2 regions of the Micromonospora kangleipakensis genome follow, and region 1 is predicted to be linked to the other one. Evidence: riboswitches for the same ligand, from Rfam matches in the RefSeq annotation. Region 1 holds a riboswitch; the other holds the start of a gene.
The links. A riboswitch is a leader RNA that binds a small molecule or an ion and turns the genes downstream of it on or off. The one in region 1 is predicted to bind cyclic di-AMP.

Region 1 (5,299 bases):
GTCAACTGGGCTGGACCACGCCCTCCTCGGCCCGGCGCATCCTCGACGAGCGGTACGCCCGCGGCGAGATCGACGAGGAGGAGTACCGCCGTCGTCGCGCCGGCCTGACCTGAGCCGGCCGGCCCGCCCCCGACGACCCCGCTCCGGCCGACCCCACCGGATGCCCGGGCCGCGCGGCGGACCAGGCACCCGGCAGGTGCGGCTCAGAGCCGGTCGAGGACCTTTTTCATGGTGTCGATCTCGCTCCGCTGGGCGGTGACGATCCGCTGGGCGAGGGCCCTGGCGTCCGGGTTGGCGCCGCTCGCGATCTCCTCCTGCGCCATGGTGACGGCGCCCTCGTGGTGGGCGATCATCATGGTCAGGAACTGCCGGTCGAAGTCGACCCCGGAGGCCGTCGCGAGCTTCGCCAGGTCGGCCTCGGACATCATGCCGGGCATGCCGTGATCCATCCCCGGCATGCCCGTGCCGTGCCCCGCGCTCGCGGACGGGCCGGGCACGCCCCACGCGGCGAGCCAGCCGGTCATGGTGGCGATCTCCGGCGCCTGGGCTGCCTTGATCTGCCCGGCCAGCTTCTTCACCTCCGGGTCGGTGGCCCGGCTGTCGGCGAGTTCGGCCATCCGCACCGCCTGCTCGTGGTGCGGGACCATCATCCGGGCGAACATCACATCCGCGTCGCCGAAGGACGCGGAGGCCGCCGGGGCGGGCGTGCCGGTGCCGCCCATGCCCGGCATGCCGTGGCCGGAGCCGGACGTCGAGTGGTCGGCGTCGCCGCAGGCGGCCAGGGCGAGCGCGGCGAGGGCCGTCGCGCCGGCCAGGGCGGCACGACGCGCGATGATACGAGTGGACACGGGAAAGACCTTTCGGTGTCGGAACGTACGCAGCGGACAGCGGGACGCGGGTCACCGGACGGTCACCCGCGTCGGGCCTCCTATCTGCGCAGCACCGACACCGTCGCCAGGCGCAGTCCCCACGGTCGGGGCGGCGGGGCCCGCGGTCCGCAGGCGGGTCGCCGCGACCCGCGGGCGGCCCGTCCGACGGTCCACGGCCCGGCCCGCAGCAGCACGGCGACGAGCAGCGCCACGGCGAACGCGCCGAGCACGGCCAGGCAGACGCTCCACCCGGACCGGTCCGCGCCGGGACCGGTCAGCGGGAGCGCGCGGGCGTGGCAGCCGGCACCCGGGCAGTCGGCGACCGCGCCGACCGCTGCGCCGACGGTCGCGGCCGGCTCGGCGAGAACCGCCGGAAGGGCGAGATGGTGCCCGGCGGGCTGCGTCGGATGACCCGCCCGGTGCCCGCCCGAGGCGTGCGCGCCGTGGCCCAGGGTGTGCATGGTGGCCAGCCCGACCAGCGTGCTGAGCAGCAGCAGGAGCCGGACCCACCGCCCGGTCGTCACCGCCGCCTCCGTCCGCACGACGACCACGTTAGCCTCCCGGGTCGTACCGATCGGGAGGAACCGCCCGGATCCACGGGCCCGGCCGCGCGCCCCGCCGCCCGGCGGGACCGCGGGCCGGCCTGACTAGCATTCCCAGCGACGGCCCCGGCGACTGCCGCACCGGCGGACGCCTCACCCGGCCGGTGAACCGACCGGCCCGGTGACACGTACCTCGCCTGAGAATCGTTGGGAGACTCACCATGGGCGCCGACCACACCCGTCCCGCCCCGTCCGCCCCGCCGCGGGTACGACGGATCCTCGTCGCCACGGTGGTCCCGCTCTTCGTCCTCACCGTGCTCGCCGCGCTGGTGCTCTGGCCGCGGGACACCCCGGCACCGGAGCGGGCCGCGGACGTGCCCCGGTACCACGGCACGGTGACCCGGGTGGTGACCGTGCCGTGCCCGCCGGCGGCGGAGGTGCCGGAGGGCGTCCCGGGCGGCTCGGCCGGGCCCTGCGGGACGGTCGGCGTCGCGGTCGAGCAGGGCCCGGACGCCGGCCGCCAGGTGGAGACGCCCATCCCCGCCGGCCCCGGCGCGCCAACGGTCGAGGTCGGCGACCGGATCATCCTGGTGGAGCTGGTGGATCCGGCCGATCCCGCGACGAAGAGCTACAACATCGCCGAGCACCAGCGGGCCACGCCGCTGATCTGGCTGGCGGCGCTCTTCGCCGTCGCCATCGTCGCGTTCGGCCGCTGGCGGGGGCTGGCCGCGCTGGGCGGGCTGGCCGCGAGCTTCGCCATCCTGCTGGGCTTCGTGCTGCCGGGGATCGGCGGCGGCCAGCCGCCGCTGCTGGTGGCGATCGTCGGCTCGGCGCTGATCATGTTCGTGGTGCTGTACCTGACGCACGGGATCACCGCGCAGACCTCGGTGGCGGTCCTCGGCACTCTCGGCAGCCTGGTGCTGACCGGCGTCCTCGGCACGCTCGCCACCGCGGCCACCCACCTGACCGGCTTCGGCAGCGAGGACGCCACCACCCTGTCGATGTTCCAGCACGATGTCGACCTGCACGGGCTGCTGCTGGCCGGGATCGTCATCGGCTCGCTGGGCGTGCTGGACGACGTGACGGTCACCCAGGCGGCCACCGTCACCGAGCTGGCGCACGCGAATCCGGGGCTGTCCCGGTTGCAGCTCTACCGGGCGGCCACCCGCGTCGGCCGCGCGCACATCGCCTCCACGGTCAACACCATCGTGCTGGCGTACGCGGGCGCCTCGCTGCCCCTGCTGCTCCTGCTCGTCGCCGACTCGCGGGCGGTGAGCGAGATCCTCACCAGCGAGTTCATGGCGCAGGAGATCGTCCGGAGCGCGGTCGCCACGATCGGCCTGATCGCCGCCGTACCGCTCACCACCGGCTTGGCGGCCCTGGTGACCACCGCCGGTCAGGGCGGGGCCGGCGGGCCCGCCGTGCCAGCGTCCCGTCCCCCCGCGGAGCCGGATGCCGCACTGGCGGCGCTGAGCGCGCCACGCACCGGCGCCGCCCCGGGCGCCGCCGGCGGCGGGACCGGACCGCACGGGAGCACGGACATCGCATGGTGACACTCCGGAGCGTGACCGCCGGCGCCAAACGCGACGCTGGTCACGGAGCTGCCCGTCGAATTACCGCTTTTAGTCGGCTTCCGGACGTAGATCCTCGGGACGACTCTCGGGTAACCTCGCTGCCGGTCACCGCCGAAGGCGCGCAGCGGCGCCTGCGGTGCCACCGCCCAATCGCCGTACGGCGAGCCGGGGAACCAGGTACATGGGGTGTATCCGCGCCAGCGGTAGGGGCCACTTCCGTCCCGAACCCGTCAGCTAACCCGGTCGGCGGTCGAGGGAAGGGAACACTGTGACGGCACCCCTGCGCCGCTGGTTGATACCCGTGGTGGCCGTGCTCACCGCGTTCGTCATCGTCGCCGGCCCCACCCCGGCGATCGCGGCGCCGACGACGCCCCCCACCCCCTCGGGGCATGCGGAGGACGAGGAGCAGCCGCTCATCACCGATGTCATCGAGGCCGCCAACCGCGGCTACGTGCAGGCGAAGAGCCGGCTGGCGAAGTCGAAGCAGCGCCAGCTCCAGCTGGGCACGGAGGTGCGCGCGGCGCAGAACCAGCTGGACGCCCTGCGTCCGCAGGTGACCCAGATCGCGGCGCAGTCGTACCGGACCGGGCGGATCGGCGCGGTGGCCATGCTGCTGGAGAGCAACACCCCGGACTCGTTCGTCCGGCGGGCGGCCGCGCTCGACGAGCTGAACATGGTCAACGCGCAGAAGCTCGCCGCGGTCAACGCGGCCAAGACCCGCGCCGAGCAGGCCAAGCTGGCGCTCGACGCCGAGGTGCGCGAGCAGCAGAAGCAGGCGAACGCGATGGCCCGGGAGAAGAACGAGGCGGAGAAGGCGCTCGCCCTGGTCGGCGGGAAGGGCTTCACCGGCGGCCTGGTCTCGGCCACCTCGCCGGTCGCCCGGATCGGTCCCGGCCGCACCGCCGACGGGGACTGGAAGCCCGAGTCGTGCAGCGAGAACGATCCCACCACGTCCGGCTGCATCACGCCGCGCACGCTGCACGCGTACAAGGAGGTCAGGCGGGCCGGCTTCAACCGGTTCGCCGGCTGCTACCGACCGGGCGGGCCGTGGGAGCACCCGAAGGGCAAGGCCTGCGACTGGTCGCTGCAGAACAGCGGGTTCGCCCCCTGGCACAACAACGACACCCGGATGTACGGCAACAACGTCGCCGCCTTCCTGATCCGCAACGCGGACCGGCTCGGCATCTACTACGTGATCTGGAACCGGCAGATCTGGTTCCCGGCGACCGGCTGGAAGTCCTACAGCGGGCCTTCCAACCACACCGACCACGTGCACATGTCGCTGCTCTGATCGACGACGTGCCCGGCCGAGGGGCCGTCCCGCCGATGCGGGACGGCCCCTCGGCCGTTGCGTGGGGGCGTCAGCCGCCGACGGCGGTGGGCGCGGCGCGCTCGACCTGCGCGGGGGGCGGCATGGTCGCCGCACCCGCCGGGACCGTCGCCACCGTCCGCACCTCGCCCGCGCTGAGCTGGTACGACATGCCGACCACCGCGCACCGCCCGGCGGCCACCTCAGCGGCCAGGACGGAGGAGTTGGCCAGCAGCGCCTCGACGGTCCGCGCGATGTGGATGTCGACGATGCCGTCGATCTCCTCGACGCCCTCCGCCGCCGCCCGGCGCAGGCTCGGCACCACGGCGTCGACCAGCGCGCCGAGGTGCCCGGCGGGGGTCCTGCCGGTGGTGACCGCCTCCCGGGCGGCCTGCACCGCGCCGCAGGAGTCGTGCCCGAGCACCAGCACCAGCGGCGTGCCGAGCACCGTCACGGCGTACTCGACGCTGCCGAGCACCTCGGGGCCCGCCGTGTGGCCGGCGGTCCGGACCACGAAGAGGTCGCCCAGGCCGCGGTCGAAGATGATCTCGGCGGCGAGGCGGGAGTCGGAGCAGCCGACGACCACCGCGAAGGGGTGCTGCCCGTCGGCGACGGCCGCCCGGTGGCCGGCGTCCTGGTTGGGGTGGCGCGGAACGCCGGTGACGAACCGGCGGTTCCCGGCGTGCAGTTCGGCGAGCGCCTGCTCCGGAGTGGTCGGGGTCAATTCCCTCACCTCGTCCTCGCGCGAAACGACCTGGTCAGCCGGGCCGGCGGCGGAGGCGGCCTCAGCACCCACCGTCACACGCAGCCAAAGGTACGTCAAGCTTTACGTGATACAGATTTCATACATTGAGTGGGACTTGACGGCGGCCCGAGTGCGGCCGCCACGGCCGCGGCGGCCCGGGGCAGCCCGGGCGAGGGCAGGGGTCGGAAACCCGAACGAGGGGCCATACGATGACGCACATGGCGACGACAGCAGGCCAGAACGGGAGCAGCCGGAACTGG
Region 2 (5,299 bases), 720 kb from region 1:
GTTGCTGGAACGAGCCTGGGACGAGAACGTCAACCCCCTCACCAACGCCGTGCGCATCACCGTCTCCGCACTGCGCAAACGGCTCGGCGAACCGTGGATCATCGCCACCGTGCCCGGCGTCGGCTACCGGATCGACACGGGTATGAACACCATCGCCCCTGGCAGGGACACCACCGCCCCCGGCAGTACGCATGCATAGACGCCCAGGGCTCAGCGCCCGACTGAAACTCACCCTCAGCTACGCCGGGTTCCTCGCCGTCGCCGGCGCCCTCCTGCTCGCCGTGGTGTGGGGGTTCCTGCTGCGCTACGTACCCGACACCTCCCAGGGCCTTCTCGGGATCTCGCCCAACCGCTACCTTCTTGTGCACACCTTCGCCCCCGCCGCGGCCGTAGCGATGGTCTTCCTGCTCATGTTCGGGCTCGTCGGGGGATGGATCCTCGCCGGCCGGATGCTCGCACCACTCACACAGATCACGGATGCGGCACGGATGGCCGGGAGGGGGTCGCTGTCCCACCGGATCCGTATGAAGGGCCGCCAGGACGAATTCCGTGAGCTCTCCGACGCGTTCGACTCGATGCTCGAACAACTCGAGTCCCACGTCGCCGAGCAGCAGAGGTTCGCCGCGAACGCCTCCCACGAACTGCGCACCCCGCTGGCGATCTCGCGGACGCTCCTCGACGTCGCCCGCCAGGACCCCACGCGGGACCGGGACGAACTCATCGAACGCCTGCACACCGTCAATCAGCGGGCGATCGATCTCACCGAGGCCCTCCTGCTGCTCAGCCGCGGCGACCGCGGAAACTTCACTTGCGAGAGCGTCGACCTCTCCCTCATCGCCGAAGAAGCCGCCGAAACGCTGCTTCCCCTCGCCGAACAGCGCCGGATCACGCTGGACGTCACCGGCGGGGCGGCCCGGACCAGCGGCTCCGCCGAGCTCCTGTTGCGGATGGTGACGAACCTTGTCCAGAACGCCATCGTCCACAACCTCCCCGCCGACGGCACCGTAACGGTCCACACCGAGGCGCACGGCGACACAAGCGTGCTGCGGCTCGGGAACACGGGTCGCCGGCTCCCACCGGAACTGGTACCGACCCTCACCGAACCCTTCCAGCGCGGAACGGAACGCGTACGCACCGACGAACACCCCGGCGTCGGCCTCGGCCTGGCCATCGTGCACAGCATCGTCCGCGCCCACGACGGGACCCTCGACCTCGTCCCCAGCCCCAACGGCGGTCTTTTCGTCACGGTCCGGCTGCCCAGCACGCCCTAGGCATCGTCCCCGATCGGGCTGCCAGCGGATCTGCCAGCGGGCGTCCGGCTCGCGCAGACAGGCGGCCCAGAATCGGGAGCCGGGCAGGGCGGCCCAGCCTGCCGGCGCGTAGCGGGACAGGACCCGGCGTCGAGGGCGGCCGGGGCGCCGAGCGCTGCCGCCATCCACCGGGCGGGGATCTGGTTGCGCTGTGCCAGGCGCAACAACCACCCGTCGACCGCTTCACCGTCATGGATGCCGACCGACATCCACGGCGACATGACCTTGAGAAAGCGTCATCGAGGTTGAGAACCTACAGCGGCTCGGGACCGGACGGTCACCCGGGGCGGCGAGCACCGCTGTAAGACATATTCGCCAGCTGGGCCATTCGGACCACGTCCCCGGTATGCGGGGCGTGGACGATCAGTCCATTGCCGACGTAGATACCCATGTGATGGTGATCGGAATAGAAGAAGACGAGGTCACCCGTGCGAAGGTTTGCTCTGCTCACCGCCACACCCGCGGTCCATTGAGAGCCTGTGTAATGGTCCAGCTGCACCCCGGCGGAAGCCCACGCGTACTGGGTCAGGCCGGAGCAGTCGAACGAGTCCGGACCGTTGGCCGCCCACACGTACGGCTTGCCGATCTGCTTGCACGCGGTCTTCGCCGCGACGCCGCCGCTTCCCGTGATGGGGACGGCGGGACACTGCCCACCGATGAACAGCGAACTGGTCGACGTGATGGGCGAGGTGCTGCTCGCGGTGGCGGCTGTCTGCGCGGCGGCTGCGGCTCTGGCCGCCGCGGCGTCCGCGGCCGCCTTGGCCGCTGCGGCCGCCTCCGTGGCGGCGATCTGTCGGTGTAGCGCATCCAGCCGCTTGATCTCGGCGTCGATGGCCTTCTTGCGAGCCGCCAACTGGGCCTGCTGGCGCTGCTGTATCGCGATCAGCGCGTCAACCTTCTCCTTGTCGGCGTCGTAGCTCGCCTGCTGGGCCGACAGCCGGGTGATCTGTCGCTGCTCCGAATCTGCCACCCGATTCACGAGCGCGAGCTGATCTCCCAACGCTGCCGGCGACGAGCCGCGGGACAGCAGGGCGTTGAATGTGGAAAGCGACCTTTCCTGCTTGTAGTACCCCGCCAGAATCTCCTGGACCCGGGTCCTGCTGGCCTCCACCGACTTGCCGAGTGGCTCGATCCTCCGGCTCAGTTCGGCCGATCTCCGCTGGTTCGCGGCCAGGTCCGACCGGACCTTGTTGTATTGCTCGATGACGGGTTCGAGCTTTTGCCACGCCGCGTCGATCTGCTGCTGTACATCGGCGGCGGACGGTGCCGCATGGGCGGGGGCCGCCGGCCCGACGGCCACCATGGCCGCCGCCGCGGCCGCGGCCGCGGCCGCGAGGATTCTGGTGAGCAGACGCGATCCGGCAGGCCGGGTGCGCACGGGTGACAACGGCCTCGGCTCCTTCCACTCGAGGCCGACGCACCGCACGGTGCACCGACCTCGACCGCCTACCGGGTTAGCTGACGGGTTCGGGCGTGGAAGGCGCCCTACCGCTGATGCGGATTCACCCCGAAACCTGCGGTGGTTCCCCGGCTCGCCTGGCGACGCCAGTGACGTCCAGCGACTCGGCGGTGGCCGTCCCGGGGCACTCCAGGTGGAGACCGACATCCGGAACGGACGCTGACCAACATTAGTGAGGACGGCCAGAAGAAATCAACGAGCCGGTGACGCCAATTCGCTGCGCTGTCAAGCGGGCACATTGGGTGCCGGAATTATGCGTACGTAAGGTTCCGCTAATCGGATTCTTAATCTCCCCTAATCTTGACCTTCAACCTGCGCGCTATTTTTCTTCGGCAACCCTCAGGTGACGCTTAACCGTTTTCCCAACGTCATGGCGGCTCCAGCCGACGTTGCGACAGCCCGGGCCGCCTCTGCCGGTAGGGTCGGCCGTCATGCGGATGGTCTACACCTCAGCACCGGACCACGTGTTCATTCCCGCCCGCCAGCGGCTGCTGCGACGCTTCGGCCGTTGGGCGCGGCGGCACCACCAGCCGGTCGACGAGTTCGTCCTCGAGTCGCTGCTCGACTACCGCTGGGCCGACGGTGACGGCCTGCTCGGGCGGTGGCAGCCCGAGGACCTGGAAGAGGCGCTGCTCGACTGGTTTCCCCGCCAGGTGACGCTGTCGCCGGAGCAGTGGGCCGCCGTCACTCCGACCGTACGCGTGTTCGTCGACTTCCTCTTCGACCAGGACCTCGCCGACCGACGCTGCGCCGACCGGCACCTGCTGCACGTCGCCCTGGACAAGCTCGCCGCGCCGTTCGCCGACGCGATGGCGGACCAGAGCCGGTACGGGCTGGCGAAGTTCTGGGCCACCCGGATGCTCCACGAGGGGGTCGACCCGACCGATCAGGTGGCCGCCGAGCGGTTCATCGCCGACCTGCACGCCGGCCGGATCGCCGTCGACGAGAACCTGCTGCACCAGGTGATGGCCAACCATCTGCTCGGCGAGGATCCCGACCGGCACCCGCCAATGCCGCTGGTGGCCGTGCCCGACGACGACACCCTGCGCGGACTGGCCGCCGAGTCCCTCGTCGTACTCCGGCTGCAGGAACTCGTGCGGTGGCTCGGTGACGGGCGGACCCTCACCACCACCGGTCGCCTGCGGCTGGCCGACGCGCGGGAACTCGTCGCGCTGCTGGAAACCGGCGACGTCATTGACCCCGTGATCGGCGACCGGGTCTTCAAGACCCGCACCAGCGACGAGCTGTACGGGCTCACCGTGCTCGTCGCCTGGGCCCGGGCGGCCCGCGTCGTACGGATGGTGAAGGGGCGGCTGGTGCCGGTCAAGAGCGCGGCGAAGGTGCTGGCAGACCCGCTCGCCCTGGCCCGGCGGGCCTTCAGCGGACTGTTCGAGCTCGGCGAGGCGGTCTGCGGCGCCGGGTGGGCCGAGTCGGTGCTGCGGTGGCGGTTCGACGATGCGGTGTTCGCCGTGCCCATGGCGCTGCTCATCGCACCCGACCCGGTCGAAACCGACGAGCTGCGGCAGCTCGCGTACCAGGCGGCATGCGACGGCCTGGGATTCGGCCCGGGCAGCGACGAGCAGGAGCGGGGCTGGCGCCAGCTGGCCGACAACGACACGGACCGCCTGCTCGACCAGCTGGCCGGGCTCGGCGCGATCGAGCGGGACGGCACTGTTGCCTCACTGACGCCCTTGGGTGTCGGGCTGTTCGCCGGGCACCTGCGTGAGCTGGGCGTGACCCTGCCGACCATCGACGAGCTGCTGGACGAGACCGCGGAGGTGGTGGTCGCCACCGCCACCGGGAGCCCGCCGGAGACCGCCGCCGCCCTCATGCACGACTGGTGCGCACGCAACCCCGCCGGCTCGATCCAGTTGCGCGCACTGGCCGAGCGCACCGACGACCCCGAGCATCGCCGGCTCGCCCTGGCGGCGACAGCGCCGTTGAACCGCCTTACCTGACCCGGTCGGTGAGGAACTCCTCCCAGGTCCGGCGGCCCACGGCCTGCTCCGGCGCCAGGTTCGCCCCGTCCCGGAACGCCCGGGCCGCCTTACCCGGCACCGGCAACGGCACGACGATCCCGCGCCGCCGAGCAGCGCGCAGGTAACCGTGGAACAGGTCCGCCGCGGCGTACACCCTCGGCCCGGCCATGTCCGGCACCCGGCCGGCCGGCGTGGCGAGCGCTAGCTCGACGAGCCGGGCCGCCACCTCGTCGGCCTCGATGGGCTGGGCCCGGAAGCCGGCGGGCACGGGCACGACCGGTGACCTGGCCAGCACCTGCGCGACCTTCAGGATCAGGTCGTGGAACTGGGTCGACCGCAGCGTCGTCCATGGCAGACCCGAGTCGGTCACCACCCGTTCGGTCACTCGCTTGGATTCGTAGTAGCCGAACATGGTGCGGTCGAGCGGGCTGCTGATCGGGATCCGGTCGACTCCGACGATGGAGATGTACACCAGGTGCGGCCTACCCGCCCGCGACGCCGCCCGGACGAGATGCCGAGCGGCGTCGGGGTCGCCCCGGTAGCTGCTGGCG

Region 2: linked by a shared signal. The riboswitch ahead of EV384_RS10335 (C40 family peptidase) and the one ahead of EV384_RS06840 (coiled-coil domain-containing protein) in region 1 are both predicted to bind cyclic di-AMP.

The regions. Positions count from the first base shown of each region.
Region 1 covers NZ_SHLD01000001.1:1,404,894-1,410,192, reverse strand. The annotation lists gene EV384_RS06860 (SHOCT domain-containing protein) at 1-113, shown strand, start outside; gene EV384_RS06855 (DUF305 domain-containing protein) at 204-848, opposite strand; gene EV384_RS06850 (hypothetical protein) at 929-1,411, opposite strand; gene EV384_RS06845 (YibE/F family protein) at 1,633-2,964, shown strand; cyclic di-AMP (ydaO/yuaA leader) riboswitch at 3,119-3,249, shown strand; gene EV384_RS06840 (coiled-coil domain-containing protein) at 3,254-4,276, shown strand; gene EV384_RS06835 (carbonic anhydrase) at 4,347-5,018, opposite strand; gene EV384_RS06830 (helix-turn-helix transcriptional regulator) at 5,249-5,299, shown strand, end outside.
Region 2 covers NZ_SHLD01000001.1:2,123,319-2,128,617, forward strand. The annotation lists gene EV384_RS10325 (response regulator transcription factor) at 1-199, shown strand, start outside; gene EV384_RS10330 (sensor histidine kinase) at 192-1,271, shown strand; gene EV384_RS10335 (C40 family peptidase) at 1,588-2,688, opposite strand; cyclic di-AMP (ydaO/yuaA leader) riboswitch at 2,739-2,889, opposite strand; gene EV384_RS10340 (hypothetical protein) at 3,201-4,727, shown strand; gene EV384_RS10345 (SDR family oxidoreductase) at 4,720-5,299, opposite strand, start outside.